DNA from 4 places in the Thioalkalivibrio sp. AKL6 genome. Region 1 is predicted to be linked to each of the others. Evidence: predicted binding sites of a transcription regulator. Region 1 holds the regulator's gene; each other region holds the start of a gene.

Region 1 (7,902 bases):
AGGCCTTCCTTGCGCGCGACATGCGACCACTCGACGATCTGCTCGACCGTCGCGCGATTGTCGACCTTCGGCGGCTTGAAGGCCCACGGCAAGATGCGCATACCGTGCATGAAGACCGACAGCCGTGCCTGCACCAGGGTCGCCCCCAGGGTCCCCAGCACCACGATCAGGAAGGCCGCGGCATTCCACAGCGCGCCCAGGCCACTGCCCTTGGCAATGCTACCGCCGAGCACCGCCACCAGCCCCAGGGTAATCCCGATGAGGCTCAGGATATCCATGTCAGCAGAACCCCTTCACCATTGCGGGCCCGATTTCGGGCAGCGGGTACACATGATCGGACAGGCCGGCCTCGGCCACTGCCGCCGGCATCCCGTACACCACGCAGGTCGCCGCATCCTGCGACCACACCTGCGCGCCGGCGCCCTTCAGCGCCCGCGTGCCTTCGCGGCCATCGGCGCCCATGCCGGTGAGGATCACGGCAAGCACCTGCCCGCGCAGCGCCTCCACGGCGGAACCGAAGGCCGCATCCACGCTCGGCTTGTAGATGGTGCCCAGGGGGCTCTCCGCGATTCGCACATGCGTCTGGCTGCCGCGCTCCAGCGTTGTCTGCATCCCGCCCGGGGCCAGCAGCGCCACGCCCGGCTTCAGCACATCACCGTCCTTCGCCTGACGCACCTCGATATTGCACATGGCGTTCAGGCGTTCGGCGAAGGCCGGGGTAAAACTGGCGGGCATGTGTTGCACCAGCAGGATCGGCAGCGGGAAATTCGCCGGGAGCGGCTTCAGCACCTCCTGCAGCGCCACTGGACCGCCGGTGGAGGTACCAATCAGCACCGCGCGCAACTGCCGTAACGGCGTCGGCGGCCGGGAACTGGCAACCGCCGGACCCGGCTTGCGCGCATCGGCCGCGGCCTGACGGTCGGTCTCTTCGCGGCGCGCGGACGGCCGGGCCTCCCGCGCAGGCGTGGTCGTGCCCGGGGCACTGACGGAACGCGCCCGGCTGCGTGACAGCGAGCGCACGCGGCGCCGAAGCAGCATGCGCGCGCTGTCCTCGTCCCCCGCCATGTCGCTGAAGCGCTTGGGAAGAAAGTCCACCGCCCCGGCCTCCAGCGCATCCAGGGTCGCCTGGGCTCCCTCGGTCGTGAGACTGGAGAACATCAGGATCGGAAGCGGGCGCTCGGCCATGATCTTGCGCACCGCGGTGATGCCGTCCATCACCGGCATCTCGATATCCATGGTCACGACATCGGGATCGAGGTCCCGGACCTTGGCGATCGCCTGCTCGCCATTCTCGGCCGAACCTACGACCTCAATGCCGGAATCGGAATCCAGGATCTCGGCGATACGCCGACGAAAGAACCCCGAGTCGTCAACTACCAGAACCCTGATCGGCATCCTCAGCCCTCGCTCGAGCGCGACGCGCGGCGCGGTCGACCGGACATTTGCAGTTGCCGCATCAGAATGGTCACCAGGTCGGAGACGTCGAGGATCAGGGCGATGCCCCCATCCCCGGTGATCGTCGCTCCCGCCAGGCCCTTCACGCCTTGCAGATTCTGGCCGAGCGGCTTGATGACCACCTCTTCCTGCCCCACGAGATCATCCACCACCAGTCCTACCTTGCGGTCGGCCGTATGGACCACCACCACGTGGGCATCCTTGCGCGCCTCAGGCTCGTGCCCAGGCTTCAGCCAGCGCTTGAGGTAATGGACTGGCAGGGCGTGCTTGCGCACCATGATGACTTCCTGATCATCCACGTAATTCGTCTTGGTCAAATCCAGATCCAGGATCTCGGAGACCGAGGCCAGCGGGATCGCAAAACGCCGGCCGTCCAGAATCACCATCAGCGCGGGCAGGATCGCCAGGGTCAGGGGCAGCTTCACCCGCAGCGTGGTCCCTACGCCGATCTCGGAATCGATCTCGATGGTGCCGTTGAGCTGCGAGATCTTGGTCTTGACCACGTCCATGCCAACCCCGCGGCCGGAGACGTCCGAGATCTCGGTCTTGGTGGAGAATCCGGCCATGAAGATCACGTTGAAGGCCTCGCGATCGGTCATGCGTTCGGCCATCGCGGGCTCCATCAGCCCCTTCTCCACCACCTTGCGCCGCAGGGCCTGCGGGTCCATGCCACCGCCGTCGTCCTTGATCAGCAGTGCGATGTGATCACCCTCCTGGGCCGCGCCGAGCACGACCGTACCCTTGCGCGGCTTGCCCGCCGCTTCGCGCACATCGGGCGTCTCGATGCCATGGTCCACAGCATTCCGCACCAGATGCACCAGCGGATCGGACAGGGCCTCGACCAGATTCTTGTCGAGGTCGGTTTCCTCGCCGAAGATCTCCAGTTCGATCTCCTTGCCCAGATTCCGCGACAGATCGCGGATCACTCGAGGGAAGCGATTGAAGACCTTCTTCACCGGCTGCATGCGGGTCTTCATCACCGAGGTCTGCAGGTCGGAGGTCACCAGTGCCAGCGAACTGATCGCCTTGCCCAGTTCGTCGTCAACATGCTGCGAACGCAGCATGCTCAAGCGGTTTCGCACCAGAACCAGCTCGCCCACCAGGTTCATGATCTCGTCCAGCCGCTCGGTATCCACGCGCACGGAGGTCTCGCCCTGTGGAGCCGGGCGCCCCCCAGCCTCGGCCCCGCCGGCGCGGGCACCACCACCGCCCTGCCCACCGGCGGCCGCCGGCTCCGGCGTTACCGCTTTTTCCGGCTCGGGCGCCGCTGCCGCAGGCTCGGTCGGCAGTGGATCCGCAGGGGCGTCCGCAGCCGGTTCGGGCGATGCCGGACCTCCGCCCTTGGCCTGCAACTCGTCCAACAGATTCTCGAACTCGTCGTCGCTGATCAGATCGCCGCCCGAGTCTTCGCTGGCCCCGGCGCCGCCCGACACGGCCGCGTCCACGGGTGCCGGGGCACCGTCACCATGCAACGTATCCAGCAGGGCCTCGAACTCGTCGTCCGTGATCTCCTCCCCGCCGCCCACCATGGCGTCGCCGGGGGCCGAGGCCTGTGGCTCGGGGAAGGGCTCCGGTTCAGGCGCGGGCGGCGCCGCGGCGGTATCTCCGGCGACGTCTTCGTTTTTTGCCATGCGCCGCAGGTCCTCGACCACCGCGGCATCGGCGGGGGTCGGGTCCACTCCGGAGCGCAGATCCCCGAACATGACGTTCAGGGAGTCCAGCACGCGGAGCATGGTGTCCATCAGATGGCTATCGGCCCGACGCTCGCCGTTGCGCAGCAGATTGAAGACGTCCTCGGCGTGATGACACACCGTCACCAGCGGATCCAGGCTCAAGAACCCGGCGCCCCCCTTGATGGTGTGGAAGCTTCGAAAGACCGCATTCAACAGATCCCGATCGTCCGGATTCTGTTCCAGGTCGATGAGTTGCTCGTTGAGCCCCTCCAGCAGTTCCCCGGCCTCGATCAGGAAGTCCTGAAGGATTTCGTCATTGGGGTCGATGGCCATTCAGTCTCTCCGGTCCCGTGGCGCCAGTCGTATGGGGGGCACTGCTAGAAGCCCAGGCTTGATAGCAGATCGTCCACCTCGTCCTGTCCTTGAACGACATCTGCGCTGGAATCTTGAGTCTTGGGCACACTGGGGCCGTGGCCCTTGCGGTCCGCCTCGCGGTCTTCTTCGCCACGTTCCAGCGACGCTTCGGCCGCTTCGACCTGCTCCATGCGCCCGCTGGAGAGCCGAATCAGGGTAACGAGGTTCTCTTCGAGGTCAGTCACCAACTGGATCACCCGGCGAATCACCTGGCCGGTAATGTCCTGATAACTTTGTGCCATCAGCACCTCGGAGAGCAGCCGCCGCAACTCCTCGGCGTCCTCGCCCGCCTGCCCGAAGAAGCTGTCCAGCTCACGCGCGAAATCGCGGAACTCGTCCACCGAGAGCTGCCGGTTGCGAAACCGCGTCCATTTGGCGGTCAAGTCGGCCGCCTGCTGGCTGAACGACTCGGCGATCGGCAGGCTCGACTCGATGGCGCCCATCGTGGCGTGCGCGGCCTGCTCGGTCATGGTGACCACGTAGTTCAGGCGTTCCTTCGCATCCGGGATCTCCGCCTGGGTCAGCTCTACCAGACGCGAGTCCCCACGGAAGCTTTGCAAGGCCTCGTGAAGGTCGCGCGTCAGCTTGCCCAGTTCGTCGAAGAGCTCGCGGTCGTAAGGACGCGCAAGATCCTGCACCAGTGCGCGCGCCGCCGCGTCGTCGCCCGCCTCGAGCGTCTGCACCAGTTGTCGGGCCAGCTCGAGCTGACCGTCGCGTGGGGGGTGTTCCTGTTCAGTCATGAGGAGCCTCTTGCTGGTACGGCGCCGAAGGAGCCGGGTCACGCCCACCCGCGCAAGCGAGACGGACGTCGTCCGTATTCACCACCGGGCGATCCTTAGCCCTGTGCTTCAATACGTTCGAAGATCTTGTCGATCTTTTCCTTCAGCGTTTCAGCGGTAAACGGCTTGACCACATAACCGTTCACACCCGCCTCCGCGGCCTCCACGATCTGGTCGCGCTTGGCCTCGGCCGTCACCATCAGCACCGGCATCGACTTCAGGTTGGCATCCGCGCGGACGGCCTTCAGCAGGTCGATGCCCGGCATGTTGGGCATGTTCCAGTCGGTAATCAGGAAGTCGAAGTCACCATTTTGCAGCATCGGCAGCGCGGTGCTGCCGTCGTCGGCTTCCTGCGTATTATTGAAGCCAAGATCTCGCAAGAGGTTCTTGATAATGCGCCGCATCGTGGAAAAATCGTCCACGATGAGAATTTTCATTCCCTTGTCCACACGTCACTCCGGGATTCGTAAGGTGAGTTTTAGAATAACTGCAAAGCCGCGCCGTCTTCGAGCCACGACCCCATGCGCGCGCGCAGCCGAATGACCGCCTGGCTGCGAATCTGGCTCACGCGCGACTCGGTCACGCCCAGAACAGCCCCGATCTCGCGCAGATTCAGTTCTTCGGTGTAATACAGCGAAAGCACCAGGCGTTCGCGTTCAGGCAGATCCCCAAGGGCCTCGGCCAACTCCTCGCGAAACTCGCCAGCCTCAAGGCTACGCGACGGCGAGACTTCCTGCCCCTCGATCACACGATCGGCCCCGTCATCCCCGCCGCCGAGATCGTCCAGTGCAAACAGATGGGCCCCGGCGTGGTCCTTGAGCATGTCGTAATAGTCATCGATAGGCACGTCCAGCTCGGCCGCCACCTCGCTCCCACGCGCCGCACGCCCCTCGCGGGCCTCGACACTCTGGATCGCGGCGGCCATACGCCGGCTGTTGCGATGCACCGAACGTGGCGTCCAGTCACTGCGACGCAACTCGTCGATCATCGCACCGCGGATGCGGATCCCGGCGTAGGTGGCAAAGGTCGCCCCCTGCCCGCCCTCGAACTGCCGCGCCGCCTCCAGCAGACCGATCATGCCGGCCTGGATCAGATCATCGACCTGGACCGACGCCGGCAGACGGGCCATCAGGTGGTGCGCGATGCGATGCACCAGTTCAACGTGATCGGCAATCAACTTCTCGTGTCCACCGGTCGCGGTGGACGTCGCCTGGTAGCCGGAAAGGCGATTACGCGTCGTCATCATGCGCTCTGCAGCATTCGTTCCACGAAGAACCCGACGCCCCCGTGGTCACCCCCACCGACTGGCCAGCGATCCACCGTGTGTGCCAGGTCGGCAAACGCCTTGCCGGCCGGACTGCCGGGATACTGCTGAACCACCGGCGCCCTTTTCTGCACGGCCTTGCGCAGATGTTCGTCCATGGGGATATAGCCGGCCAAGTCCAGGACCACCTCCGGCAGGTACTTGCCGCAGACGGTATTGAGTTTCTGCATCAGCCGCTCCGCCCCCTCGCGCCCGCTGACCATGTTCGTGACCATGCGGAAACGCCGCAGGCCGTGGTCACGGTGCAGCACCTTGATCAAGGCATAGGCATCGGTAATCGAAGCCGGCTCGTCGCAGACCACCACCAGGGTCTCCTGTACCGCCCGGCAGAACGAAGTCACCGACTCCTGCAGGCCTGCGGCGGTGTCCACGATCAGGACATCCAGCGGCCTGCGGTAGGCGCTGAAGGCATGGATCAGCCCTGCGTGCTCGGCCGGCGTGAGGTTCGCCATCGCCGCGATACCGGAGGCCGACGGGACCACCTTCACCCCGTCCGGCCCCTGGACCAGGACATCGTCCAGGCTGTCCACCGCGCCGGTCACCAGATCATGCAGGCTGCGCTCCGGGCGCATCCCGAGCAACAGGTCCACGTTGGCCAGACCCAGATCCGCATCGAACAGCATCACCTCGCGGCCCAACCGGGCCAGGCCGACCGCCAGATTGACCGACACGTTGGTCTTCCCGACCCCGCCCTTACCCGAGGCGACCGCAATGACCTTCAACGGCTTGTTAGTGCGTGGCATAACGCCCCTTTCCAACCGGCTGAATCAGTTCCAGTGTTGCCGGCTCGGCCCCCTGCGCCGGGCGCAGAGGCGAGCGCGAGCGCCCCGGCGGTTCCATTTCGGCAAGCCGTTCGGCAGCCCAGGTCTCACGGGCATTGCCACCCGCCCGCGCGCCCTCCGCGTCGTCGTCCAGCGCCAGACGGGTCAGATACCCCGTATCAACCCGGTGAAAATCCTCGGCAATGCGCTGGCCATCGCTCACGAACCCAAGTCCCAGGTGCTGATCCAGCAGGACCGACAGGACCTCGCCCAGCTGTTCTGCCTCGTCCAGCTTGGTCAGCACCAGCGCCGAGGGATCCGCCTTGCGAAACGCCTCCAGCACCCGCCGCAACGTACTGCCCTGGGTCGTGGCCGACACGACCAACCAGCTCTCGGCGCGGATATCCGGCGGCAGATGCGCGAACAGCGACTCCTCCTCCACCGCGCGCGGCGCCTGCCCAGCGGTATCCACCAGGATCAGGTGGCCATCGTCCACGCGCCGCGCCAGATCGCGCAGTTCGCGCGCATTCTGCAGCACGCGCACCGAGATCCCCGCCATCTGGGCGAAGGCTTGCAACTGCCGTGTTGCACCGATGCGCTGGCTATCGAGGGTCACCAGCGTAACCGAATCCGGTCCCATCCGACGGATCTGGCGCAACGCGATCCGTGCCAGCGTGGTGGTCTTGCCGACACCGGTCGGACCCACCATCGCCAGCAGCCCACCTTCGTCCAGGATCGCCGGGCGATGCGTGGCAATCGCGCCCGAAAGCCGCGCGCGGAGACGCTCCCAAGCCTGCTCGGGGGAGCTGTCATCGAGGATGCTGCCCGCCAGGCTGCGCGCCAGCGATTCACTAAAGCCGCGGTCGATCAGGCGGACCTTGCATTCTGCCGCCAGCGGATGACGGGCCGCCCAGCGAGCCTCGTCACTCTCCGCATACTGACGCGTCATCAGGCTGCGCAGGTCACGCAACTCCTGGCGCATCGCGGTGAGCTCGGGATCGGCCGGCCAGGAAGGCGCCGCCGAATTCGGGGCGCGGTCGGCGGTACGCGCCTCGCGGGCCGGTTTTGCAGCCTCCGGCTCGCGCACCGGCTCCGAGGACTCGCCATCCTCCAGGGCGGCGACCACCTCCAACCAACCATCCACCCGGCGACTGGAGAGGATCACGGCATCCTCTCCCTGTTGTTCGCGCACCTGACGCATGGCGTCGCGCATGTCCCGGGCCCGATATCGTCTGACATTCATGCTTTGATCTCCTGCGCCGCTCGCGCGGCGGAACCCCTATGTCTCATGCGGACTGCTTCGCTGTTTCTTCCTGACCGACCGTGGCCACTACCCGAATCCGCCGGTTGTCGGGGATCTCGGTAAACGCCAGGACGGTCAGGCTGCGAACCGCGCCGCGCAACCAGCCGGCAATCCAGGAACGGATCTCCGGTGCCACCACCAGGATCGCCGCTTGACCGGCTGTCTCCTGGCGGCGCGCCGCGTCCGCAACCGA
Region 2 (7,902 bases), 370 kb from region 1:
AACGTCGCCCGCGCCATTGCCTTCGAAAACGGCGAACGCCTCTTTCCCGCTCAGTAAGGGCCTTTATTCACCACGAAGGCCACCAAGGCACGAAGACGGGCAAAAGGCCTGAACCACAGAGGTCACAGAGGTCACAGAGCACGGCAAGGACAGTGTCGAAAGATCACGACCGGAGTGTCGTCTGACGTCGTACGGCCATCATCCGACCTTTTCCTCCCCAGCCCTTCCCCCAGTGCTCTGCGTCCTCCGTGGTCCAATCGCCCTCCTGATTAGGAACGATCGTCAGCCAGTGGCGGGGCCCATTTGGGGACGTGCATGGCCCGCCCCGGGCCACTTTGATCCAGGCCTTCCTGGGAGTGTCACCCTCCCGGGGCGCTTACCCCTGCCCTGTCATCCCGGGCGGAGCTCACCCTGATTGTGATCCCAGGCGTAGGGCCCCCTCCCCGTCATCCCGGCCGTAGCGCAGCGCAGAGCCGGGATCTCCACACGCCGTTCTAGCCCCAACGTACGGGTCACTCATACCGTGGAGGTCCCGGATAACCGCTGCGCGGTTTCCGGGATGACGATGTAGGAGGCGCCCGGAGACCCGGGCCCGCACGGGCCTTGAGCCTGGCTGACGCTCGTTGCTAATCAGGATCGCCCTTGACCTGGCTTCTTCGTCTGCCCTTTTCCCCACACGCATAAAAAAGCCCGCGCTCCCCGAACAGGGAGGCGGGCTCGACACCATCCGGTCGAGTATCAGACCTTGAACTGACCCACACGCTCCTGCTGCTGGGAGGCGAGCTTGGACAGCTCCTCCGAGGCATTGCGGATCTGCTCGGAGCCCGCCGCGGTCTGGTCAAGCACCTCGGTGATGTTGGCCACGTTGCGGTTGATCTCCTCGGCCACGGTGGACTGCTCCTCGGCGGCGCTGGCGATCTGCGTGTTCATGTCGCTGATGCGGGTCACCGACTGGGTAATCGCGTTGAGCGATTCGCCGGCAAGGTTCACCTGCTCGACACTCTCGTGGGCCTTGGAACGCCCATCTTCCATCGCCTGCACCGCCTCGCGCGTACCGCTCTGGACCCGCTCGATCATCTGCTGGATCTCGTGCGTCGAGTCCTGCGTCCGGCTGGCCAGGGTGCGTACCTCGTCGGCCACCACGGCGAAGCCGCGGCCCTGCTCGCCAGCGCGGGCCGCCTCGATCGCGGCATTCAGCGCCAGCAGGTTGGTCTGGTCGGCGATGTCCCCAATGACCTCCAGGACCTTGTTGATCTGCTCGGCATCCTGCGACAGGCGGGTGACCACCTCGGCCGCATTGTCGACCTGCCTGGACAGGCCGTTGATCGCGGTGACCGTCTTCTGCACCACCTGCTGACCGGCCACGGCGTCCTGGTCCGTAGCCTGGGCGGCCGCCGCCGCATCCGCGGCATTGCGGGCGACTTCCTGCACGGTGGCGGTCATCTCGTTCATCGCGGTGGCGACCTGGTCGGTCTCCGCCTTCTGGCGGCGCACCTGCTCGTTGGTCTCCTCGCTGGTCGCGGACAGCTCGTTGGACGCGGCAGCGACCTGATCGGAACCCGCCGCCACTTGCTGGATCAACACGCGAATCTTCTCGACAAAGCGGTTGAACACCACCGCCAGATCGCCCAGCTCGTTCCGGCCGGACACCTCCAGCTGGCGCGTCAGGTCACCCTCGCCACTGGCGATGTCGTCCAGACGCTCCACCGTCTGGCACAGCGGGCGCACGATACTGCGGGTCAGGAACCAGGCCAGCAGCGCGCCCAGAACCACCGCGATCACGCCGACCATGACCACCGTGCCGGTGGCGTTGCGGGTCATGGTCACGTAGGCGCTGCGGTCCACCATCAGTTCCAGCACACCCACCGCATCGCCGGAGAAATCGCGCACCGGCCGGGCGATCACCGCCATCGGCTCGCCCTGGTAGGTCACGTTGCGCACCAGGCGCTCGCCCTGGAGCACTTCGCGCATCTCGGCCGCATTGAAAGTCGCTTCGCCTTCGATGGTCCCGCCAAAGCGGTTGAACCGACCCTCATCGCGCAGGTAGAGCGCGACCGGTGCACCCAGCTCCTCGGTGAACTGCTCGAAGAAGGGGTCGCCGAAGGACAGCCCGAACTCCACCGAACCCACATGCTCTCCGTTGTGAGCGATGGGGACCACGCCGCGGATACCCAGGCCGGCCACGCCCTCTTCCAGGCCCGAGATCGGGGCCCGGCGGTCGTTGGTGTCGACGACCGTCTGGCGAAAACCGGACAGGTCGTCGCCATAACGATCCGGGCGATGCACGCGCAGGAAGGAGGTCGCCGGCGGCGTGTGGAACTGATACTGGCGCACGCCGTAATCGGCGCTCAGGGACTCGAAACTCGGAACGGTCAGTGCGGCCAACCGATCGCGATCCCCATCGGCCATGGCCTCCTGCACATCCGGGATGCGCGCCACGGTCTCCGCCATCGCGGTCGCGCGCGCCGACTCCTGGTCCAGCCGGTCCAGCAACTGGCCAGCCAAGTCGTTCAGCTCACGCTGCTCCGCCCTGTCCGCCATCGTACCCAGGGCATTCATCACCACGACCAGGGTCAGCACCACGGCGAGGACCACCACGCCGATGATGCCCACCATGAGCCGTACGCCAATTCGAATATTGTTGAACATGTCTGTGCGTCCTTCGGTCCGCCGGTCAGCGCCAGCTCGCAAAATAATGGGCCGTTCGCCCTCCCTAGCGGCGGCGAATCCTAGAACTTGAGCATGGAAGGCTTTTCATCCCCACAAGAACGTCGGGGACACGGCCATCACAGAACGAATCCGCGCCGCGGCTACACCAGCAGGGCCTCGGCGAAGACGTAGACGGCCAGGCTGATCAGCACCAGCGCCACCACGGAAAGCAGTGCCCCGCCCCGCACCATGTCCAGCACCTGCAGGCGGTTGCTGGCGAACACGATGGCATTCGGCGGGGTCGCCACTGGCAGCATGAAGGCCACGGAAGCGGCAAAGGCGACGGGGAGTGCCAGCATCAGTACCGGCACGTCCATGCTCAGCGCAAACGCGGTGACCAGGGGTAACAGCGTCGCGGCCGTGGCCGTATTGCTGGTTACGTGGCTCAGCGTCATGGTCAGCAACACCACCCCGGCCATGATCAGGATCAGCGGCCAGGTCTGCGCGATCACCAGGGCATCGGCCGCCAGCTCCGCCAGACCACTGGACTCGATGGCCGCCCCCAGGCTCAGGCCGCCTCCGACCAGCAGCAGCACACCCCAGGGCAGCTCGCGGGTGTTATCCCAGGCCAACAACCTGCGCTGTTCCATGGAACCCGAGGGAATCAGGAACAACAAGCCGGCGCCCAGGATCGCAATGCCGGCATCGGTCAGCGAGATGGGCAACCAGCCCTCCAGCAGCGGCCGTGTCAGCCAGGCGAGCGCGACCAGCACGAACACCGCCGCCACCCGCTTCTCTGCGGTCGACCAGCGCCCGACCGTGGCGCGCTGCTCGTCCAGCAGGGCGCGCAGGCCGGTCAGTTCGACCCGGTGCACCGGGAACACCCAGCGCGTCAGCAGCCACCACGCGAGGGCCAGGAGGACCGCCGCCAGCGGCAGGCCCAAGGTCATCCACTCCAGAAACCCGATCTCCATCCCGTGGCGATCCCCGAGATAGGCCGCGGTCAGGGCATTCGGCGGCGAGCCGATGATGGTCGCCATGCCCCCGATGTTCGCGGCAAAGGCGATCCCCAGCAACAATGCCAGGGCCGGGCGCCGCGACTCCGCAGTCGCCCCCGGACCCCGTGGCGATGCACCACGTTCGATCAGGCCCAGCACCGACAGGGCGATCGGCAGCATCAGCGCCGCGGTCGCGGTATTGCTGACCCACATGGACAACCCGGCCGTGGCCAGCATGAAGGCCCCCACCAGGGCGTGCAGACGATTCCCGGAACGGGCCACGATCGCCAGCGCCATGCGCCGGTGCAAATCCCAGCGCTGCACCGCCAAGGCGATCGCAAAGCCGCCCATGAACAGGAAGATGATCGGGTTCGCGTAGGGCGCGGTCGCGTTCTCCATCGAGGTGATGTCGAGGACCGGGAGGATCGCGATCGGCAGCAGCGCCGTGACCGGCAGCGGCAACGCCTCGCTGATCCACCAGGTCGCCATGAACAGCGTCAGCCCCAGCACCCACCACGCCGCCGGATCGAACCCCATCGGCGCCGGCACCAGCAGGAACAGCACAAAGATCGCCGGGCCCAGCATCAGGCCGATCCGGGCCCGCCAGTCCACCGTCGAGCGCTTCGCCACCGCCGCTTCGCCTTCCTGCCCCGTCTTGTCGGTATCCGCCATGCGCCTCGTCTTGTGGGAAATCCGCCGGGGTGAAAACCAACCGGCGTCATCGGAAATTGCATCGCCCGGGCAACGTGACTATCGTTGTCCTGTTAAGCAGCGCTCCCGGTTCGGGTGCGCCGCCGCCTCAGTTTCTCACGACACCGTACAAGGAGTCTTTCATGGCCTACGAACTGCCCGATCTGCCCTACGCCAAGAACGCGCTGGAACCGCACATCTCCGCCGAGACGCTGGAATACCATCACGACAAGCACCACGCGACCTACGTGACCAAGCTGAACGGCCTGTTGCCGGGTTCCGAGTTCGAAAATGCCTCGCTGGAAGACATCATCAAGAAGGCCCCGGCCGGCGGCATCTTCAACAACGGCGCCCAGGTCTGGAACCACACCTTCTACTTCAACTGTATGGCCCCGAACGCCGGCGGCGAACCCTCCGGCAAGCTCGCGGACGCGATCAACAGCGCCTTCGGTTCGTTCGATGCCTTCAAGGAGAAGTTCAACGAATCCGCCGTCGGCAACTTCGGTTCCGGCTGGACCTGGCTGGTGCAGAACAGTGATGGCTCGGTGGAGATCGTCAACACCTCCAACGCCGCCAACCCGCTGCGCGACGGCAAGACCCCGCTGCTGACCTGCGATGTCTGGGAGCACGCCTACTACATCGACTATCGCAACGCGCGCCCGAAGTACCTCGAGAACTTCTGGGCCGTGGTCAACTGGGACTTTGCTGCCCAGCAGATGAAGTAAACCCCAAAGGGTTTATATACTAGGCGCCTTTGGCCGCATGATGCGGCTGCGCCTTTCATCGAGCCGGCGGTCCTCCGCCGGCTCTTTGGTTTCGGAGAACCCAATGAACGACGCCCTGCAGAACACCTACAAGCGCCTGCCCGTCGCCTTTGAACGCGGCGAAGGCGCCTGGCTGTGGGACACCGACGGCAAGCGCTATCTGGATGCCCTGTCCGGCATTGCCGTGTGCGGTCTCGGACATGCCCACCCCAAGGTGGCACAGGCCATCTGCGACCAGGCCGGCACGCTGGTGCATACCTCCAACCTGTACCGCATCCCGCTGCAGGAACAGCTGGCCCGGCGTCTGTGCAAGCTGGCCAGCATGGACCGCGCGTTCTTCTGCAACTCCGGAGCCGAGGCCAACGAAGCGGCGATCAAGCTCGCCCGCCTGCACGGCCGCGCCCGGGGCATCGCCGAGCCCAAGATCGTAGTGATGGAGGGCAGCTTCCACGGCCGCACCCTGGCCACGCTGTCCGCCACCGGAAACCCCAAGGTGCGGGCCGGGTTCGAACCGCTGGTCTCGGGCTTCGTGCATGTCCCGCACGGCGACTTCGATGCGGTAGAGGCCCTGACCGAAGACCCCGACGTGGTCGCCATCCTGGTCGAGCCGGTCACCGGCGAAGGCGGGGTCCATGTCCCGCCCCCTGGCTACCTGCGCCGCCTGCGCGAGCTGGCCGACCGCAAGGACTGGCTGCTGATGCTGGACGAGATCCAGGCCGGCATCGGGCGCACCGGATACTGGTTCGCCTTCCAGCACGAGGGCATCACGCCGGACGTGGTCAGCCTGGCCAAGGGTCTCGGCAACGGCATCCCCATTGGCGCCAATCTGGTCGCCGGTGCGGCGCGCGATCTGTTCAGTCCCGGCATGCATGGCACCACCTTCGGGGGCAACCCGCTGGTGTGCCGGGCGGCGCTGGCCGTGCTCGACGTGATGCAGGACGAGGCCCTGTGCGAACAAGCCGCGCGCCAGGGCGAATTCCTGCTGGGTCGCCTGCGCGACCGCCTGAGCGACCACCCGGGCGTGGTCGCCGTGCGCGGCCGCGGCCTGATGATCGGCGTCGAGCTGGACCGCCCGGCGGGCGAGCTGGTGATGGCCGCCCTGGAACGCGGCCTGATCCTGAACGTGACGGCGGACCGCGTGATCCGCCTGCTGCCGCCGCTCATCATCGACGACGACCAGGTGGAACAGATCGCCGCCACCGTAGCCGACCTGGTGGATGCCTTCCTGTCATCCTCTGTCCCCAAGGAGGTCTCTGCATGAACCCTCGCCATTACCTCTCGTTCCTCGATCTCTCCGGGGATGAAACCCGTGCCCTGCTGCAACGGGCGATCGAGCTCAAGCAGCAGCTGAAGTCGGGCGGACACCACGACGACCTGCTGCGCGGCAAGACGCTCGGCATGATCTTCGAGAAGTCCTCCACCCGCACCCGGGTGTCGTTCGAGGTGGGCATGCAGCAGCTGGGCGGCAACGCCCTGTTCCTGTCCCCGCGCGACACCCAGCTGGGCCGCGGCGAGCCGATCGAAGACACCGCCCGCGTACTCTCGCGCATGGTCGACTGCGTGATGATCCGCACCTACGAGCACGAGAAGATCGAACTGTTCGCCAAGCACTCCTCGGTCCCGGTGATCAACGGCCTGACCGATCTGGAGCACCCGGCGCAGCTGCTCGCCGACCTGCAGACCTACGTCGAGCACCGCGGCGACATCCGCGGCAAGCGCGTGGCCTGGATCGGCGACGGCAACAACATGTGCCACAGCTACATGTACGCCGCCCGCCAGCTGGATTTCCAGCTGGTCGCCGCCTGTCCGGAAGGCTACGACCCGGAGCCCAGCGTGGTCGAGACCACGCAGGAACACTTCGAGCTGACGCGCGACGCCCGTGCCGCGGCCGAGGGTGCGGATCTGGTCGTCACCGATGTCTGGGCGAGCATGGGCCAGGAGCAGGAAAAGAGCGCGCGGCGCCGGGCCTTCTCCGGCTTCTTCGTCGATGCCGACCTGATGCGGCTCGCCAACGACGACGCCCTGTTCATGCACTGCCTGCCGGCGCACCGCGAAGAAGAAGTCTCCACGGACGTCCTGGAAGGCCCGCAAAGCGTCGTCTGGGACGAGGCCGAGAACCGCCTGCACGCCCAGAAGGCCCTGCTCGAATTCCTGATCACCCTTAACGCCAGCTAACGTTCTTCGGGCCCCCTTTTATCCACTACGAAGCACACGAAGAAGGGCAAGGGCGGTTGACGACGAAAGGCACATAGGAAACAGAGCAGGTCCAGGGTTAAAAAATCGCCTGATTAGCGACGAGAGTCAGCCAGTCACGGGGATCATCCGGGGACGTAAATGGCCCGCCGCAGGTCGCCCTAATCCGGGCCTTTTGGGAATGTCACCCTCCCCGGCCCTGGCCCCTGCACTGTCATCCCGGCCGAAGCGAAGCGAAGAGCCGGGATCTCCCCCGTCGGGGCAACCCCAGCCGCCGAGATCCCGGATAACCGCTACGCGGTTTCCGGGATGACGCGCACCGCTGCCCTCCCGCAGTCGTAGGATGGGATGAGCGCAGCGAATCCCATCAAGGAACTGGCACGACGCAGGAAACGATGCGACTCGCGGAGCCCAACAGCTCCCCGCGGCGGACGGAGCCAACCCCTGGACGAACGTTCCCGGCAATGGGCGGAAGCTCGTTGCTCATCAGGAACGCCCTTGACCCGACCCTTCTTCGTGCCTTCGTGGTCAACAAAAGGTAATTGAGCCGGACGCTCAGGCGGGGGTGCGGCGGCGGGCATGGAAGCGCCGGCGGCTCCGCCAGCGGT
Region 3 (7,902 bases), on a different contig from region 1:
CACCAGTTCCAGCTGGCCCTTGCGCGGCACGACCGAGCCCACACAGAGCAGCAGCGGGCGCTCGCCGGGACCGGGCCCCAACGCCTGCGGGCGCGGTTCGATCCCCGGCGGTATCGCCTGGAGCCGCCCGGAAGACACCCCCCAGGTGGCCACCTGCCCGGCGGTGAAGGCACTCGTGGCCAGCACGCCCTCGACCTGACCCACGGCGGCGCGTTCACGCGCCAGCAGGTCATCGGCCCGCGCCGGTTCCAGCCCGGTCTCCAGGCCTAGCGGGTGATGCAGCAGATAGATCAGATGCAGGCGCTCGGCGTGGCGGGCCAGCACCCCGGGAAAGGCACCCGCCGCCAGGCCATCCAGCAGCACGGCCCGCCTATCGGGAAAGCCCGCAAGCGCGGCGTCCAGGGCCGACTCGGCCGCCGGGTTCGGCCCGGGGAATGCCCCCTCCAGCTCGCGCACCGTGACCGTCCAGCCGCGCGCCCTCAAGCCCGCGACCATGCGCGCATCGTAGCGATACCCGCCGGTGCGCTGCTCCAGCGACCCCGGCACCACCAGGCCGAGCTCACGCATTCGGCTCAGGGTGCCGCCTCGTAGCTGGCCCAGGCCACGTGCGACTCGTTCAGGGTTACGCACACCGCGTCCAGCTCGCGGGCCGATTCGCCCAGCTCGCCGGCATGGATGGCGCGCGCCACGCGCTGGTGCAGTTCATGGGCGAGGAATTCGGTGGTGGTGTTCTGGCCGCGAAAATCCTCGCGCTCGTCCAGATTCTGGTAGTTCAGGTCGCCCAGGAGGGCCTTGACCACCTCGCTGGCGCAGCCGATATCCACCACCAGCCCGTCGGCATCCAGGGCCTGGCGGCGGAAGGTCACGTCGACCACGTAGGTCGCGCCGTGGAGCTTCTGGGCCGGGCCGAAGGTCTCGCCGGCAAAGCTGTGGGCGATCATAAAATGATCACGGACGTTCAGGCTGTACATCGGGCAGTTCCCCGCAGGTCGCGTTAATCGGAAAAGGGTCAATAACGGATACGGTGGCACAGCGTGCGTTCGGCCTCAGGCCCGGAGACACGCTGCATCGCCGTCGGCAGGTCGGCGAACGCATCCTCGCCACTGATCAGGGCATCCAGCGCCGGATCGGTCAGCAGCGACAGCGCCAGCGCCAGGCGGCGGCGATAGTCCCAGCGCGCCGCGCGCTCCGGCGGGATGCGTCCGACCTGCGAGCTGCGCAACGTCAGCCGCCGCGAGTGAAAGGCCTCGCCCAGCGGCGCCGGCACCGGCTGATCGCCGTACCAGCTCATCTCCACCACCCGGGCCTCGACCCCGGCGAGCGCCAGCGCCTGCTCCAGCCCGGCCGGGTTGCCGCTGGCATGCACGACCCCGTCCAGGCCCTGCAGGTCCGGATTCGCTTGCGCCGCGTCCGGGGTGCAAAGGCTCAACCCCAGCCGGGCCGCCACGGCCTCGCGCTGGGGGTTGGGGTCGATCAACGTCACCTCGGTGCCGGGGATCGCCCGCAGCAGCCAGGCCACCAGCAGCCCGACCACCCCCGCCCCGATCACGGCGATGCGATCCCCCGGACCGGAGTGCGCATCCCAGACTGCGTTGATCGCCGTCTCCATGTTGGCCGCCAGCACCGCGCGCTCCGCGGGCACCGCATCCGGGATCGGGACCACCGCGGCCGCGGGAACGACGTAGGCGCTCTGGTGCGGATACAGACAGAACACCCGCTGCCCGAGCGGCGCATCCCCTTCGTCCCCCGCCTCGACCGTTCCGACGCTGATGTATCCGTACTTGACCGGCCCGGGGAACTCGCCCGCCTGGAACGGCGCGCGCATTGCCTGATGCTGGCTCGCGGGGACCCGGCCATGAAAGACCAGCGACTCGGTCCCGCGACTGATCGCGGAAAACTGCGTGCGCACCCGCACCTCCCCCGACACCGGCTCCGCCAGTGCCTCCGGGCGCAGTTCGCCCGTGCCGGGACCGACCACCCAGAAGGCCTGTTCGGGAGCCGGCGTGTTCACCGGAAGCACTGCAAGGTCAGGGTGCAAGGCGGCGTCATCATCCGCGCAGTGTGGGCGAAGCGTATTCCAAGCGGCAACTCCCGGCGCGCGGCGTGGTCGCAAGGCAAGGCCCCGGAGACCTCCCACGGAGGGCTACAATCCCCCCATGGAATCATCCACCGCCAAACGTCGCTCCGCGGCGCGGATACGGACCGGTCTCCGCGTCTGGGCGGCCGACGGGCTCGTCGCCGGCCTGCTGGGCCTGGTCGTCACGGCAACGCTGATGCTGCACGCCGAACTGGGACCGCACGCAATCATCGGCTTTGTCGTGCTCTGGTTCATGCTCGGCGCCCTGCTCGCCACCACCACCCCCCCGGACGGACTGGCCCGGGACGGGCGTGGCCCCGGCCCGGCCAACCGGGTCACGCTGCTGCGCGCCGCCCTGACCGCACCCCTGGGGGCCCTGGTATTCGCCCCCCCTGCCACGGGTGACCCATTGCTGGCCCTCTGGGTGATTGCGCTGGCGGGTCTGGCCCTGCTGCTGGACGGGCTCGACGGGGCCGTCGCGCGGCGCACCGACAGCGCCACCGCATTCGGCGCCCGCTTCGACATGGAATTGGACGCAGCGATGATCCTGGCTTTGTCCGTGCTCGCCTGGCAGATGACCGCAGTCGGCCCCTGGGTGATCCTGATCGGGCTGATGCGCTATGCCTTCGTGCTGGCCGCCCGCCCCTGGCCCTGGCTGGCCGGGGCGCTGCCACCCAGCCGCCGCCGCCAGACCGTCTGCGTGCTGCAGACCGTAGTGCTGCTTCTGGTGCTGATCCCCGGCCTGCCCGCCAGCGCCGCCATCACCATCGCCCTGGCCGGCCTGCTGGCCCTCGGCCTGTCCTTTGCCGTGGATATCCACTGGCTCTACCGCCACCGACCGGAGGTGTGTCATGACTGACGCCCGCAACCACCGCTTTTCCAGCCGCCTGCGCTCCGCGCTCCTGACCTGCCTGATGACCGCGACCTTCGCCCTGCCCGCTGCCGCCCTGGCCGATGCCGACCGCTGGGTCATCGACCCCGACCACTTCGCAGTCGGTTTCCTGGTCGATCACGCCGGCTACGCCAAGGTCATGGGCATGTTCCTGGAGGCCGAGGGCGAGTTCACCTTCGACCCGGACTCGGGCGAACTGGAGGGCGGCTTCTTCGTCATCAAGACCGACAGCGTGTTCACCAACCACGCCGAGCGCGACGACCACCTGCGCAACGAGGACTTCCTGCACGTCGAGGCGTACCCGGAGATGCGCTTCACCGCCACGCGCTACCAGCCCACCGGCGAGAACACCGGGCGCCTGAGTGGCGGCCTGGAGCTGCTGGGCGAGACCCGCACCATCCATCTCGACGTGACCATCAACAAGGTCGGGCGCTACCCGTTCCCGCTGGGTGGCCTGTTCGGCCGCCCGTACGTGCTGGGGGCGTCGATGCGTGGCAGCTTCGATCGTTCCGATTTCGGCATGACCTACGGCCTGACCCGCGACATCGTTGGCGACGAGGTCGAACTGATGATCGAGTTCGAGGCGCAGCGGCAGTAACGGACGGCCGCCTGAATGGGTTCACCACGAACACTCAAAGAGACGAAGGAAACACCGGGGCGTGTAACCACAGAGGGCACCCAAGGCACGGAGCATGGAAGGCTCCCGGCCTGCCGCGCAGGGCGGGCGCGACGGCTCTGGACGGAAGACCGCGTGATCGCGGGGTCCGGGGGCATCCGGACGCAGCGGCTCCGACACCCGGGACCAAAACACTCCCGCGTCATCCCGGCCGTAGCGCAGCGCAGAGCCGGGATCTCCAGCCCATGACCCCCACGCCGCCGCGCACCCCCGCGAGATCCCGGATCACCGCTTCGTGGTTTCCGGGATGACGATGTAGGAGGCGCCTGGAGACACGGGCCCGCACGGGCCTTGAGCCTGGCTGACGCTCGTTGCTAATCAGGAAACGAAAAGGCCCCGGGTAGTAACGCGCCGGGGCCTTGCAGGGCGAAAGGACTGGGGGGGGGCGTCAGGCGGTCGTGTTGATGTTGGTGCCCACGTTTGCCGGCAGACCCTGCGTGGCGGCCTGCATCTCGCCAATGTCGGGCAGTGCCTCCAGCATCGACTGAGCGGCCATCTCCTGCGACTCCATCGCCTTCTTCTGCAGGGCCACATCTTTCTGCATGGCCAGCTGCTGCTGGCTTTGCTGGGTGGCCGTTGCGGCAATCGCGCTTGCGTCCATCCTGGTACTCCCGAAATCTGAATGTACAGGCCCGCCAGCGCTCAGGACGACGGACCTGCCCCCGGTGACGGCCGTATCCCGCAAGACTTGAGCCTCCATGCACGATTTTTTCGCACGCGGGAGAATTTTCAACGCACAACCGCACGAACGACCATCAGCACCGGAACTCTCGTCGCCGATCCTTCCCCTTCTTCCCGCCTGCGTGCCCTTCGTGGTGAACAAGGTCCTCGACCTTCAATCAGTCTTCCCGGCGTTGTGTCCGGCAGGACCTTCGGGCGCTCGGCAGACCCGCGCGGCAAAGCGCCGCATCACGCCACGGGCCACGCGATCCTCGGGTTCGATACAGAACCCGGCCTGCTCCACCGCGGCCTCGGTATCGCGATTCGGATGGCAACCGCCGGTGACGCAGGTCCAGGCCGGCTGCACCCGGTCCTGCGCCCGTCCCAGCAGCGGGCGGGTGTGGCGCACATGCTCCAGCATGCGCAGCGCGCCGCCGTCCGCCAGCACCCGGCGCACCTCGCCCAGAGCCCGCGGCGGGTCCTGGACGCTGCAGAAAACCAGGCCGGAGACCACGCTATCGAACACCCCATCCGCAAATGGCAGCGCCTCGGCCTTCGCCACCACCAGCGGGACCGTCGGCGCACGGCGTCGCGCCCACCGCAGCGCGGCCAGGTCCGGATCCATGCCGATCACTTGCGTCGGATCCGCGTACAGCGGCAGATCGCGCCCGGTCCCGCAGCCGACCTCCAGCACCCGGCCTTCGGCGCCCTCAACCAGGCGCCGTCGCCAGCGACGCAGCCCCAGAAGATCGGCACCGGCCATCAGGCCGTCATACAGCCAGGGGATCTGTTCAAGACCGCGCATCGCGACTCCGTGGGTGCCAGGGGGGGGAGAAATGTGACGCATGCCACATTCTTTCGGCGGGTGGCAGGAACCTGTTTCCACAGTCCCTGTCCACTTATACAAGTTGCGGAAATCATCGGCTCGTGGCAACGGCAGCCGGTGATCCGCCGTTCGGACGCAAACCCTCCATCACACGGGTGTCCGAATGATCTTTGGCCCGGCGTCTTCGCCGGGCCATTTTTTTGTGTGGCCGCTCCGACCGGTACAGGCTGACGCGTTCGCGCCAGCACAGCGTCCCCCTCAGTTGCCGGTACGCCCGATCAGGTTGAGGAACTCGCGCCGGGTGCGGCCGTCCTCGCGGAAGGCGCCCAGCATCACCGAGGTCGCCATGGAGGAGTGCTGCTTCTCCACCCCGCGCATGGTCATGCACATGTGCTTGGCATCCACCACCACGCCAACCCCCTTGGCCCCCGTCACCTGCATCAGCGCCTCGGCAATCTCGCGGGTCAGGCTCTCCTGGATCTGCAGCCGTGCAGCGAACATGTCCACGATGCGGGCAATCTTCGACAGGCCGATCACCTTGCCATCGGGCAGGTAGGCGACATGCACCTTGCCGATGATCGGCAGCAGGTGATGCTCGCACAGGGAGTACAACTCGATATCGCGCAGCAGGACCATCTCGTCGTTATCGGACGAGAACAGCGCATCATTCACGATGGTGTCCAGGTCCTGCTGGTAGCCACGCGTCAGATATTGCATGGCCTTGGCTGCGCGCATCGGCGTGTCCCGCAGGCCCTCGCGTTGCGGATTCTCGCCGAGCCCGGCGAGAATCTCGCGGTAGTGCTCGGCGAGTTGTTCCGGGGCGGCCAGCGGCTGGCCCGAGGCAGGGGTGGCCGTCGGCTCGTCGGCCATGCGGTCATCTGCGTTCATCGATGGTTCCTTGTTCTCGTTCATTCTCGCGTTCTTCCTCTTTCCTGCTCAGGCCGCGATGGTGACCGCGAGGCCGGAGGCCAGGGCCAGCATCGCGCCCACGGTCAGCACCAGGCGCAGACCGAGATAGCCACGGGGCAACGCCCGCCGTTGCAGGCTCAGCCGATCCACCCACCACACCCCAAGAAACAGCACGGCCAGCGTCATCAAGGCCTGCGGCAGCGGCTGCAGCACCGCCAGCCAGGCCAGGACGGACGGCACCACCGCCCACACCGGCGCCGAGAGCGGACCCACCCGGTGCTGCCGATCCGCCAGATAGATTCCCCAGTGGACCGCCCCCAGGAACGACAGGATCACCGCACCATAGAGCGCCAGGGCCTCCAGTGCGAAAACCTGCCATTCGGGCTGGGCCATCCAGGCCCCGATGCCGAAGAACGCGAAGGGTAGCAGCCCGGCGTACCCGAGCACCTGCAACGCAGGTGCCGGGGTATCCGGTCGCGCGCCCTCGCCGCGCGCCTGCAGGGCCCGGTGGCCCAGGTACTCGCGCAGTTCAGGGAGGCCGCCGATCACCCCTTCGCGCGTCACAAACAGCGGCAGCACCGCGGCGCCGGTGGCCTGTTGCAACGCATGGAACTGCTCGCGGTTATGGGCCGAGCCCATGCCCCACTCCAGCCGCTGCCAGCGCCCCGGGGCCGTCGCCTTCAGAAGCGCCTCGGCATCCCGGAAATCCGACAGCCCGGAGGTGATGCCCACGATCTCGTGGGTCGTCAGTGCATCGCGCACCTCTGCCGGCCACTCCGGTGCGCCCGCTTGCGCCTGCTTGTCTGTGTTCACGATCCGCGTCTCCCGCTGCACCTGTTTCGCGGTAAACCGCCCTCCTATTGGAAGCCGGGGAACTTTTTACCGCCACCATTTACAAATATTGTACAGTTATTGTATAAGATGTACATCGCCCTGCGGCCCGGAGATCCACCACCATGCAACGCTCGCGCATCGCCGTCATCGGCGGAGGCATCGCCGGCCTGTCCGCCGCCTGGATTCTGCAGACCCGGCACCAGGTCCAACTGTTCGAATCGGAACCGGAGCTCGGCGGCCATGCCCATACGGTGGAGGTACCCGATCCGCAGGGCCACACGGCCATCGATACCGGCTTCGTGGTCTACAACGAGCGCAACTACCCCCTGCTCACCCGCCTGTTCACGGAACTCGACGTCCCCACCCAGGATACGGACATGTCCTTCGGCTATTCGCGCCAGCCCGCGGGCGTCGAGTATGCCGGCTCCGATCTGAACACCCTGTTCGCGCAGCGCCGCAACCTGGTGCGCCCGGCTTTCCTGCGCATGGCGAGCGATATCCTGCGCTTCAACCGCCTGGGCAAGGGCCTGTTCGAGCGTGGGGAAAGCCCGGAGGGCACGCTCGGCGCGTTCCTCGCCCGACACCGACTGGGCCGCGGCTTCACCGAGGACTACCTGCTGCCGATGGCGGCCGCGATCTGGTCCTGCCCGCCCGAGGAGATCCGCGAGTTCCCGGCCGCCAGTTTCCTGCAGTTCTTCCACAACCACGGCCTGCTGGATCTGCGTGATCGCCCGCAGTGGCGCACGGTGGTCGGCGGCAGCCGCGAGTACGTCCAGCGGCTCGCGGAGCGCCTGGAACCCGGCAGCGTGATTCACCAACCGGTGCGCGCAGTGATCCCCGATGCCGACCGGTGGCGGGTCCTGACCCACGATCAGGCAGCGGGGTTCGACGCGGTCGTGTTCGCCTGCCACGCCAACACCGCGCGCTGGCTGCTGAACAAGGCCGACCCGGCGCGCGAGCGTCTGCTCGCCGCCTGCCGCTTCCAGCCCAACCGCGCGGTACTGCACACCGACCCGGCGCTGATGCCC
Region 4 (7,902 bases), 310 kb from region 1:
CCAGGTCGAACTTGCCCAGCGCCGCATAGCTGTCGATCAGGTTGAGCTTCTGAAAGCGACAGCGCCGCTGCACATCCGGGATCACCTTGTGGCCATCCGCGACGGTCTCGAAGAAGCGCGCGCGCCGGCTCTCGCTGAGCCCGCGCACGATGCTCAGGCCGTCGTACACGGCCCGCCGCGCATCGTCCAGGATCTTCTCTGACAGGTCCGTGCCAAGAATGGAAACCGGTACCTTCCGGGCCGGCCGCGATTCTTCCCATTCCGAGACCACCATGGAGATCGTATAGGCCTCCTGCCCACTGGAGCAGCCCGCGGACCAGACCTTGATGCTGCCTCCCTTCGCGGCCAGTTCCGGCAACAGCACGTGGCGCAGGATCTCGAACGGAAAGCCATCGCGGAACCAGGACGTCTCGTTGGTCGTCATCGCATCGATCACGCGGGTGCGCAGGCGCGGATTCGGGGCCTGCCGCATCGCATGCAGCAGTTCCGGGACGCTCTTGAAGTCGAACTCGTCGAGCAGCCGCGACAGACGACTGGAAACCAGGTACTGGCGGCTGTCACCCAACACCAAGCCGCAGCAGTCCTGCAGGAAGCGGGAGAACTCCTCGTAGTCGCGGGAATCGATCACCGAGTCATCCCTGAGCGCTGTCCATCGTGATTAGGCATCCTGATGACGAATCCTTGACCGGGGCCTCTTGGCCGGAAAACCGGGGTGACCCCGAAGATCGGGTCGAGTATACGGCGTCGCGCGCATGGCACCATACACACCGAGTGGCGGCCACCCGTCGCCGCTCCGGGCTTGCCGGGCGGCAACGCGGTTCCGCCCGACCGGTCATTCGGCCTGCTGACTCTCGCGCCCGGTCTGATCCAGTACGGCATTGGCCAGCTCATCGGGATTGAACTTGGAGAGAAAGGCATCCGCGCCCGCGCGCTTGACCATGTCGGTATTGAACTCACCGCTCAGCGAGGAGTGCAGCAGCACCTTCAGGTCCTTCAGCGCGGTGTTGTCCCGGATGCGCGCGGTCAGGGTGTAGCCGTCCATGCGTGGCATCTCGATATCCGAGATCACCATCTCGATCTGGTCACCCACCGGCCCTTCCGCGGCCTTCTGTTCAAGGAAATCCAGTGCCTCCTGGCCATCCTTGAAGACGTCGTATTCGAAACCGAGGCCCTTGATCGCGCCCTCGATCTGCTTGCGCGCCACCACCGAGTCATCGACGATCACGACCTTGCGCCCGCTGGCCTCTCTGGCGTTCTCGCGGATGGATGGCGAGACCTCGCTGGGCAGCGGATTGACGATGGAGAGCACCCGTTCGACGTCGATGATCTCGACCAGCTTGTTGTCGATCTCCGTGACGGCCACCAGGAAGGATTCGCGTCCGGTTCCGCGCGGGGGCGACTTCACGTCTTGCCAGTTCACGTTGACGATGCGGTCCACCGCCGACACCCAGAAGCCCTGCACCGAACGATTGAACTCGGTGACCACCACTTTCTGCTCCCCGTTGTCGACCGCCCCGACGCCGCCACGCAGGCCCATCGCTCGCGCCAGGTCAATGATCGGCACGGTACCGCCACGCAGCGACGCCACCCCGCGCACCACGCTCATGGAGCCGGGAATCTGACGCAGCGGTGGCGACGGAATCACCTCGCGGACCTTGAAGACATTGATCCCGAAGGTCTGCGACCCGCCCAGATGGAACAGCAGCAGCTCCATGCGGTTCTGCCCCACCAACTGGGTTCGCTGATTCACATCGTCAATGAATTGACTCATCGTGCCGCTCTCCTTGCCCCGATTGCTCTAGGGAAACACTGATTAATGTACACGCTCGCGCTCGAGTCGCTTTTGCGTGCGAACAAGGCGCGGCGACTGCCGTGCAGTCATTCTGCACAAGGGAGCCGCAACGCCGTGCGCACGCAAAAGCGGCCGAGCCCCTGCTTTTCAAAGGATTGTGGGGTTGGTACCCCAGGTTCCCCGATCCTGCGTTGCGCCGCTTGCGGGTAGAACCACTACCCGCTGCACGACGCGCCTTGTCTCGGGGAACCTGGGGTACCAACGCGAGTGCGTACATTAATCAGTGTTTCCCTAGGCACCGGACAGGCCTCAAAGGCCAAGTGTGCACCGCGCAACCCCGGCCTGTCATTTGCATTTGCGTGCATGCGCCTTCTGACGCCGCCTCATGGCCATAACGGCCGCCCGCGACGGGCCTTGAATGCGCGCGCGGCGCGAGATGCCCATTCATTGGCACGACATCTGCATGTTTTTGCGTACTGAAACTGCACGCGACTCGCTCGACATCGACGCAAGATCCGTCAAACCCGAGCCATTCGCGCACAGTCCGACGCCCGCACCGAACTGGCTGCGCAGGACAGGACCAAACAGGACCGCGACATGAACCAGCGCCGACCCATTTCAGAATTTTCTTCCGCTGCCAGGGAGACGCTGATCCGTTCGCTCGTTCGCGTTGGGGCCTCATTCGTTCCAGGAAAAGGCGGGCCCTCCGGTGCCTCGCCAGCGAGCGTGATCGCCTCGAACGCAAATGTGCGAAGCATTCCGCGTCTCCTTGCCGGAGTCGCCCTCTTGTTCATCCTGGTACTGCTGTCTACCAGCGTCCGGGCCGAAGTCCACCCGGTTGACGACATTCGTCACGCCGCCGAGCAGTTCCTGATTCAGGAACTGGGCGTTACCGATACCGAGAAGGATGTTTCCATCGAGATTGGCCAGCTCGACAAGCGTCTGCGCCTCGTCCCCTGCACGGACGGCCTGGAAGCGCGTTTCCCACCCGGCGGTCGGCGTGACGGCAACACCGCTGTCCATATCCAGTGTGCCGGCCCGGTGACCTGGCAGTTATACGTGCCGGCGACGGTCGAACGTTACGCCGAAGTGCTGGTTGCGAACCGTACCCTGCCGCGCCAGCACACCCTCTCGGCGGGCGACCTGCGTTTCCAGCGAATCGAGACCTCGCGCCATGCCGGCAGTTATCATGAGGAAAAGAATGCCCTGATCGGCCAGCAGACCCGGCGCAGCATCCGCCCGGGTCAGATCATCGGAACGCAGCACGTGAGCCCGCGCGAGATCATCAGTCGCGGCCAGCGGGTTACCATCCTGGCAGAGAACGGCTCGATCGCCATCCGCATGCAGGGCGAAGCGCTGGAGAACGGGACGCTGGGCGAGCGAATCCGCGTCAAGAACGCATCCTCCGGGCGCGTCGTCGAAGGCGAAATCCAGGCCTCCGGCCACATCCGGGTAGCGCTTTGAGGCCTCGACCCACCAGGCACGCCAACGATCTTCGAAGCGGACTGTGAAGCCCGTTACACTTTTCCGCCCCCGAGGCCTACAGTTTCAGCAACGCTGGCCGTAAACAATTGCAGCACAGTTACAACAACAGGAAGGCATCATGGATATCAAGGGCCTCAATACGAACAGCCTGCGCCCCGACAACCAGAACCCCGGGGTAAAGGGTCGCGACGAGTCCGCCAACACGGCAAGCCGTGCCCCGGCCTCCGGTAACGCATCGACGGCAAACAATGATTCGGTCACGCTCACCGGGGCCGCCCAGGCAATGAATGCCGCGGCCGGCGCGGGCGACACCGCCCCCTTCGACGCCGCCCGCGTTGCAGAACTGCGCGAGGCGATCTCCAGCGGCAACTATCCAGTGGACAACCAGCAGCTGGCCGATCGCATGATCGACCTCGAAAGCCTGCTGCGCTAACCCGGTCTATCGCCCATGAATGCCGACGCGCACCATAAACTGCAACGCTCGCTCGAGACCTCAATCCGGCTGGCTCATCAGCTGGAAGAGAGTCTGCTAAAGGAGACGCGCGCGGTCGAAGCGCGCCAACCCGATACGCTGCAGGACGTGGTGACCGGCAAGCAGACCCTGCTGCATGAACTGGAAACCGAGACACGCAACCAGCAAGGCCTGGTCGAGGCCGCCGGCGAGGCCTTCAGCCCCGAGGGCGTCGCGCGCCTGTTCTCGAAGATGGACGATGGCGTCGTACTGAACGACCTGTGGCAGGCCCTGCGCCAGTCCATCGAACGCTGCGACACTCTGAATCAAGGCAATGCGCGCCTGATCGACCGTGACCGCCAGCGCGTGGAACTCTCCATGCAGATCCTCCGCGGCGAGGAAACCGGCCCCGCGGCCACCTACGACCCGTATGGCCGCGCCCGGCCCGGAAACCACGGCGGACGCCAGATCACCCAGGCCTGAGAGCCCGGTCCTGGTGGAGGCTGGCTTTTCGCGGCATCCACCAGTACCTTGCGTCCTCACACCTTCCTAACACTTCGGACGCATGGACGACACGGACTATACCGTCGATAAGCCGGACCGGATTGCCGGCATCCTCAAGGACCTCGACCACAAGCTCACCGTCGTGAGCGTTCGCGTGGATACCGACGGCCCCCTGTACACCTCGGCCCTGGTCCGTCTGGACCCAGCCGCCAAGGAACTCTTTCTCGACGAGCTGACCCCGCCTCGGGCGCACCAGCAGGTTCAGGCCGGCATGGACTTGCGCGTATTCGCGGCGCTGCGCGGGGTTGCAGTACGATTCGGCACGCATGTAACACGCATCGAGCAGGAGCAAAAAGGCGCGCTCTACGTCTGCACCTATCCGGAAACTCTGTACTACCTGCAACGCCGCGAAACGTTCCGCGTGCACATCCCGATGGCCCAGCGGCCTCAGATCGAACTCCATGCAAAGGCCTGGAAGGATCCCGTGATTGGCGAGGTTGCCGACCTCTCTGCCCAGGGCATGTGCATCGAGTTGTCCACCACCCTTCTGGATGCGCTTGAGGACCAGGCGAACCTGGCCTTCGAGAACCTCTTGCTCCCCGATGTCAGGGAACGCCTTTCCGGGGACCTGCGGCTGGCCAACCGTCGCCGCAGCACGCGTGATGGCTTCGAGTTTGCAGGCTTCGAGATCGTCGGAATGACCCAGTGGATGGAACGCCAGACCAACATCGCCCTGCTCCATTACCAGCGCGAAGCGCGCCGCCGCTCGATGGATTGAGCCTGCGCCCAGGCGACGCCGCAACCCGCAACTCCGAACACAAAAAAAGGCCGCTTAAAGCGGCCTTTTTTGATCGTTCCTGTTTGGTCGGGACGGCAGGATTTGAACCTGCGACCCTCTGCACCCCATGCAGATGCGCTACCAGACTGCGCCACGCCCCGAAGCCGCGAACTATATCCGATTCCCCGCCTTCACGAAAGCATCGGCCACCCCATTGCTGCGAGATCCGTGCGGACCATTCGTGCCACGTACGCCGAGAATGGCGCATTGATGCGATTCGCTTCGCTCGTCGCATCCTACGCGGGTTCCCGCCTGCGTTACCGTAAATCCGATTCAGCTCTGTAGGATGCGACGAGCGAAGCGAATCGCATCAACACGACGTCCCGAAAGCCACCCACCCCCTGGGTCCGGGCCTCAGGCGCGCAGTACGCGCAGAACCGACTCAAGCTCCGAGATGGTGTCCTGGATGATCTGCTGGGCCTGCTGACGATCACCTTTGGCTTCGTCGCCGGAGAGCTTCTGACGGGCACCATTGATGGTGTAGCCCTCTTCGTACAGCAATGCGCGAATCTGACGGATCAGGATCACGTCCTGGCGCTGGTAGTAGCGACGGTTGCCGCGCCGCTTGACCGGCTCCAGCATCGGGAATTCCTGCTCCCAGTACCGCAGCACATGCGGCTTGACCTGGCACAGCTCCGCGACTTCGCCGATGGTGAAGTAGCGCTTGCCCGGGATGGCGGGCAGTTCCTGGTGGTTACTCGCCTCCAGCATAGCTCTCTACCCGCTCGCGCAGTTTCTGTCCCGGCCGGAAGGTCACCACACGACGCGCGGAGACCGGAATCTCTTCGCCCGTCTTGGGATTGCGCCCTGGCCGCTGGTTCTTGTCACGCAGGATGAAATTCCCGAACCCGGAAAGCTTCACGCCCTCGCCGGTCTCCAGCGACTGCCGCATCTCCTCGAAGAACATCTCGACGAATTCCTTGGCCTCGCGCTTGTTGAGACCCAGTTCCTCGTTTAGCGCGGCGGCGAGATCCGCCTTGGTTACAGCTGCCATCGGCTATTGTCTCAAGGTTGCGTTGAACCGGGCCTGGAGATGCTGCACCACCGCGTCGGTGACGCCAGCCACGTCCTGTTCGCCTAGGGTGCGATCAAAAGCCCGTAAAATCAAGCCCAAAGCCAGGCTTTTTTCGTCCGGATTCAAGCCTTTGCCCTGATACACATCGAACAGGCGAACATCCTGCAGAAGCTCAAGGCCCAGTTCGTCGATGGCCGCCAGCACATCGCCCGCCGCCACCGACTCGGCCACCACCAGCGCCAGATCCCGACGGATGGACGGGTACGGCGACAACGGCGTGAACTGCGCCACCGGGGCGCGCACCACGGCGGTCGCGTCCAGATCGAACAGGTAGACCGGCTCCACGTCGAAGCGCTCACACAGCGCCGGGTGCAGGCGCCCGACCCAGCCGATCGGCTGGCCGTCGACCAGCACCCGTGCGGATTGCCCGTCATGCAGCGCCGGATGACGTTCCGCGCGAAAGCCGAGCGGGCCGGCGACGCGTTCGCACAAGCCTTCCACGGTGCCCTTGGCGTCGAAGAAATCGACCTTCTTCGCCTCGCCTTCCCAGGCTTCGGGAGCCACCCTCCCACCGAGCAGGCCGGCCAGTCGCGGCTCCTGCCGCAGACCGGACGCATCCGGCACAAAGCGCAGGCCATGCTCGAACAGGCGCAGGTCCGATTGCTGGCGCGCCTGGTTGTAGGCGGCGGTGGTCACCAACCCGGGCCACAGTCCCGGGCGCATCACCGCCAGATCGGACGAAATGGGATTCGCCAACGCCAGCGGTCCCACGTCCGGGTAGAACGCACTGGCGGCCTCGCGAGCGATAAAACTGAAGCTGATCACCTCATGGAAGCCCTGGCGGGCAAGCCCGTTGCGCAGTGACCGCAGACCCGACTCCGGCGTCACCGGCGCAACCGGCTTCGGGAGTGTCTGCGGCAGGGCGTCATAGCCGTGCACCCGGGCCAGCTCTTCGATCAGATCCTCCTCGCGTTCGAGGTCGAATCGGGCCCGCGGCGCGCGTACCGACCAGCCGCTCTCGCTTGTCTCGATGCGGCAGTCCAGTGCCTCCAGGATCCGCTCGACCTCGGAAGCCTCTAGGGTCACCCCGAGCAAGCGCTGGACACGATCCGGGCGCAGGACGATCGCCTGTTCCGCATGGGAGGCCGGCGTCGCGCCCACTTGCTCGACCGGGCCGCACTGCCCGCCGCAGAGTTCCAGCAGCAGCTGGGTCGCGCGTTCCATCGCCTGCGGGACCAGGGTCGGGTCGACACCCCGCTCGAAACGGTGGGAGGCATCGGTATGCAGGCCGTGGGCCCGCGCCCGACCGGCCAGGGCGCGCGGTGCGAAATGCGCACATTCGAGGATCACGCGGGTGGTGCTGGCATCCACCGCGCTGGCGGCGCCGCCCATCACTCCGGCCAGCGCCAGGGGGCCGTCATCACCCGCAATGACCAGATCCTGCGGCGACAATTTCACCGTCTGGTCGCCTCCGAGCAGCGTCAGGGTTTCCCCCTGTTTGCCCTGGCGCACCTGGATCGGGGCGCCCGTGCGATCGGCATCAAAGGCATGCAGTGGCTGGCCCAGTTCCAGCATCACGTAGTTCGTCACATCCACGATCGCGCTCAGCGGGCGTACCCCGGCACGGCGCAGGCGTTCGGTCATCCACAGCGGCGTCGCGGCCTTGGCGTCCAGGCCCTCCAGGACCCGGGCGGCATACAAGGGGCAGGCCTCCGGGTTTTCGATGATCACGCTCACCCGGGCATCGCTGGCGACGTCCACGGCCGGCATGGCCGGGGCATGCAGCGGCCGGTCCAGCAATGCCGAGCACTCCCGCG

Evidence for each region. Region 1 encodes FliA, which starts transcription of late flagellar genes. Its sites were predicted from a motif close to GCTAAAGTTNNNNNNNNNNCNGCCGATA; they were not measured.
Region 2: a site for FliA is predicted at 2,715-2,742, ahead of D575_RS0108060 (methyl-accepting chemotaxis protein). Genes of this name have one in related genera too.
Region 3: a site for FliA is predicted at 4,312-4,339, ahead of D575_RS0103005 (putative motility protein). Genes of this name have one in related genera too.
Region 4: a site for FliA is predicted at 3,332-3,359, ahead of flgM (flagellar biosynthesis anti-sigma factor FlgM). Genes of this name have one in related genera too.

Annotation. Positions count from the first base shown of each region.
Region 1 covers NZ_AQXS01000010.1:379,715-387,616, forward strand. The annotation lists gene D575_RS0109775 (flagellar motor protein) at 1-278, opposite strand, end outside; gene D575_RS0109780 (chemotaxis response regulator protein-glutamate methylesterase) at 280-1,395, opposite strand; gene D575_RS0109785 (chemotaxis protein CheA) at 1,398-3,461, opposite strand; gene D575_RS0109790 (protein phosphatase CheZ) at 3,506-4,282, opposite strand; gene cheY (chemotaxis response regulator CheY) at 4,378-4,758, opposite strand; gene D575_RS0109800 (RNA polymerase sigma factor FliA) at 4,800-5,567, opposite strand; gene D575_RS0109805 (MinD/ParA family protein) at 5,564-6,388, opposite strand; gene flhF (flagellar biosynthesis protein FlhF) at 6,375-7,619, opposite strand; gene flhA (flagellar biosynthesis protein FlhA) at 7,693-7,902, opposite strand, start outside.
Region 2 covers NZ_AQXS01000010.1:11,511-19,412, reverse strand. The annotation lists gene D575_RS0108065 (amidohydrolase family protein) at 1-57, shown strand, start outside; gene D575_RS0108060 (methyl-accepting chemotaxis protein) at 739-2,649, opposite strand; gene D575_RS0108055 (DASS family sodium-coupled anion symporter) at 2,811-4,319, opposite strand; gene D575_RS0108050 (superoxide dismutase) at 4,481-5,062, shown strand; gene D575_RS0108045 (acetylornithine transaminase) at 5,166-6,362, shown strand; gene argF (ornithine carbamoyltransferase) at 6,359-7,276, shown strand; gene D575_RS0108035 (sulfite oxidase heme-binding subunit YedZ) at 7,850-7,902, opposite strand, start outside.
Region 3 covers NZ_AQXS01000007.1:310,542-318,443, forward strand. The annotation lists gene D575_RS0102980 (glycosyltransferase family 4 protein) at 1-567, opposite strand, end outside; gene D575_RS0102985 (6-carboxytetrahydropterin synthase) at 573-971, opposite strand; gene D575_RS0102990 (zinc-binding alcohol dehydrogenase) at 1,010-2,020, opposite strand; gene D575_RS0102995 (CDP-alcohol phosphatidyltransferase family protein) at 2,157-2,936, shown strand; gene D575_RS0103000 (YceI family protein) at 2,929-3,567, shown strand; gene D575_RS0103005 (putative motility protein) at 4,034-4,246, opposite strand; gene D575_RS0103010 (class I SAM-dependent methyltransferase) at 4,481-5,110, opposite strand; gene folE (GTP cyclohydrolase I FolE) at 5,390-6,043, opposite strand; gene D575_RS0103020 (DUF3429 family protein) at 6,068-6,874, opposite strand; gene D575_RS0103025 (NAD(P)/FAD-dependent oxidoreductase) at 6,997-7,902, shown strand, end outside.
Region 4 covers NZ_AQXS01000010.1:67,788-75,689, reverse strand. The annotation lists gene D575_RS0108350 (protein-glutamate O-methyltransferase CheR) at 1-628, opposite strand, end outside; gene D575_RS0108345 (chemotaxis protein CheV) at 833-1,771, opposite strand; gene flgA (flagellar basal body P-ring formation chaperone FlgA) at 2,579-3,256, shown strand; gene flgM (flagellar biosynthesis anti-sigma factor FlgM) at 3,396-3,710, shown strand; gene D575_RS0108330 (flagella synthesis protein FlgN) at 3,726-4,211, shown strand; gene D575_RS0108325 (flagellar brake protein) at 4,294-5,010, shown strand; tRNA gene D575_RS0108320 (tRNA-Pro) at 5,095-5,171, opposite strand; gene D575_RS0108315 (MerR family transcriptional regulator) at 5,425-5,781, opposite strand; gene D575_RS0108310 (integration host factor subunit alpha) at 5,765-6,064, opposite strand; gene pheT (phenylalanine--tRNA ligase subunit beta) at 6,068-7,902, opposite strand, start outside.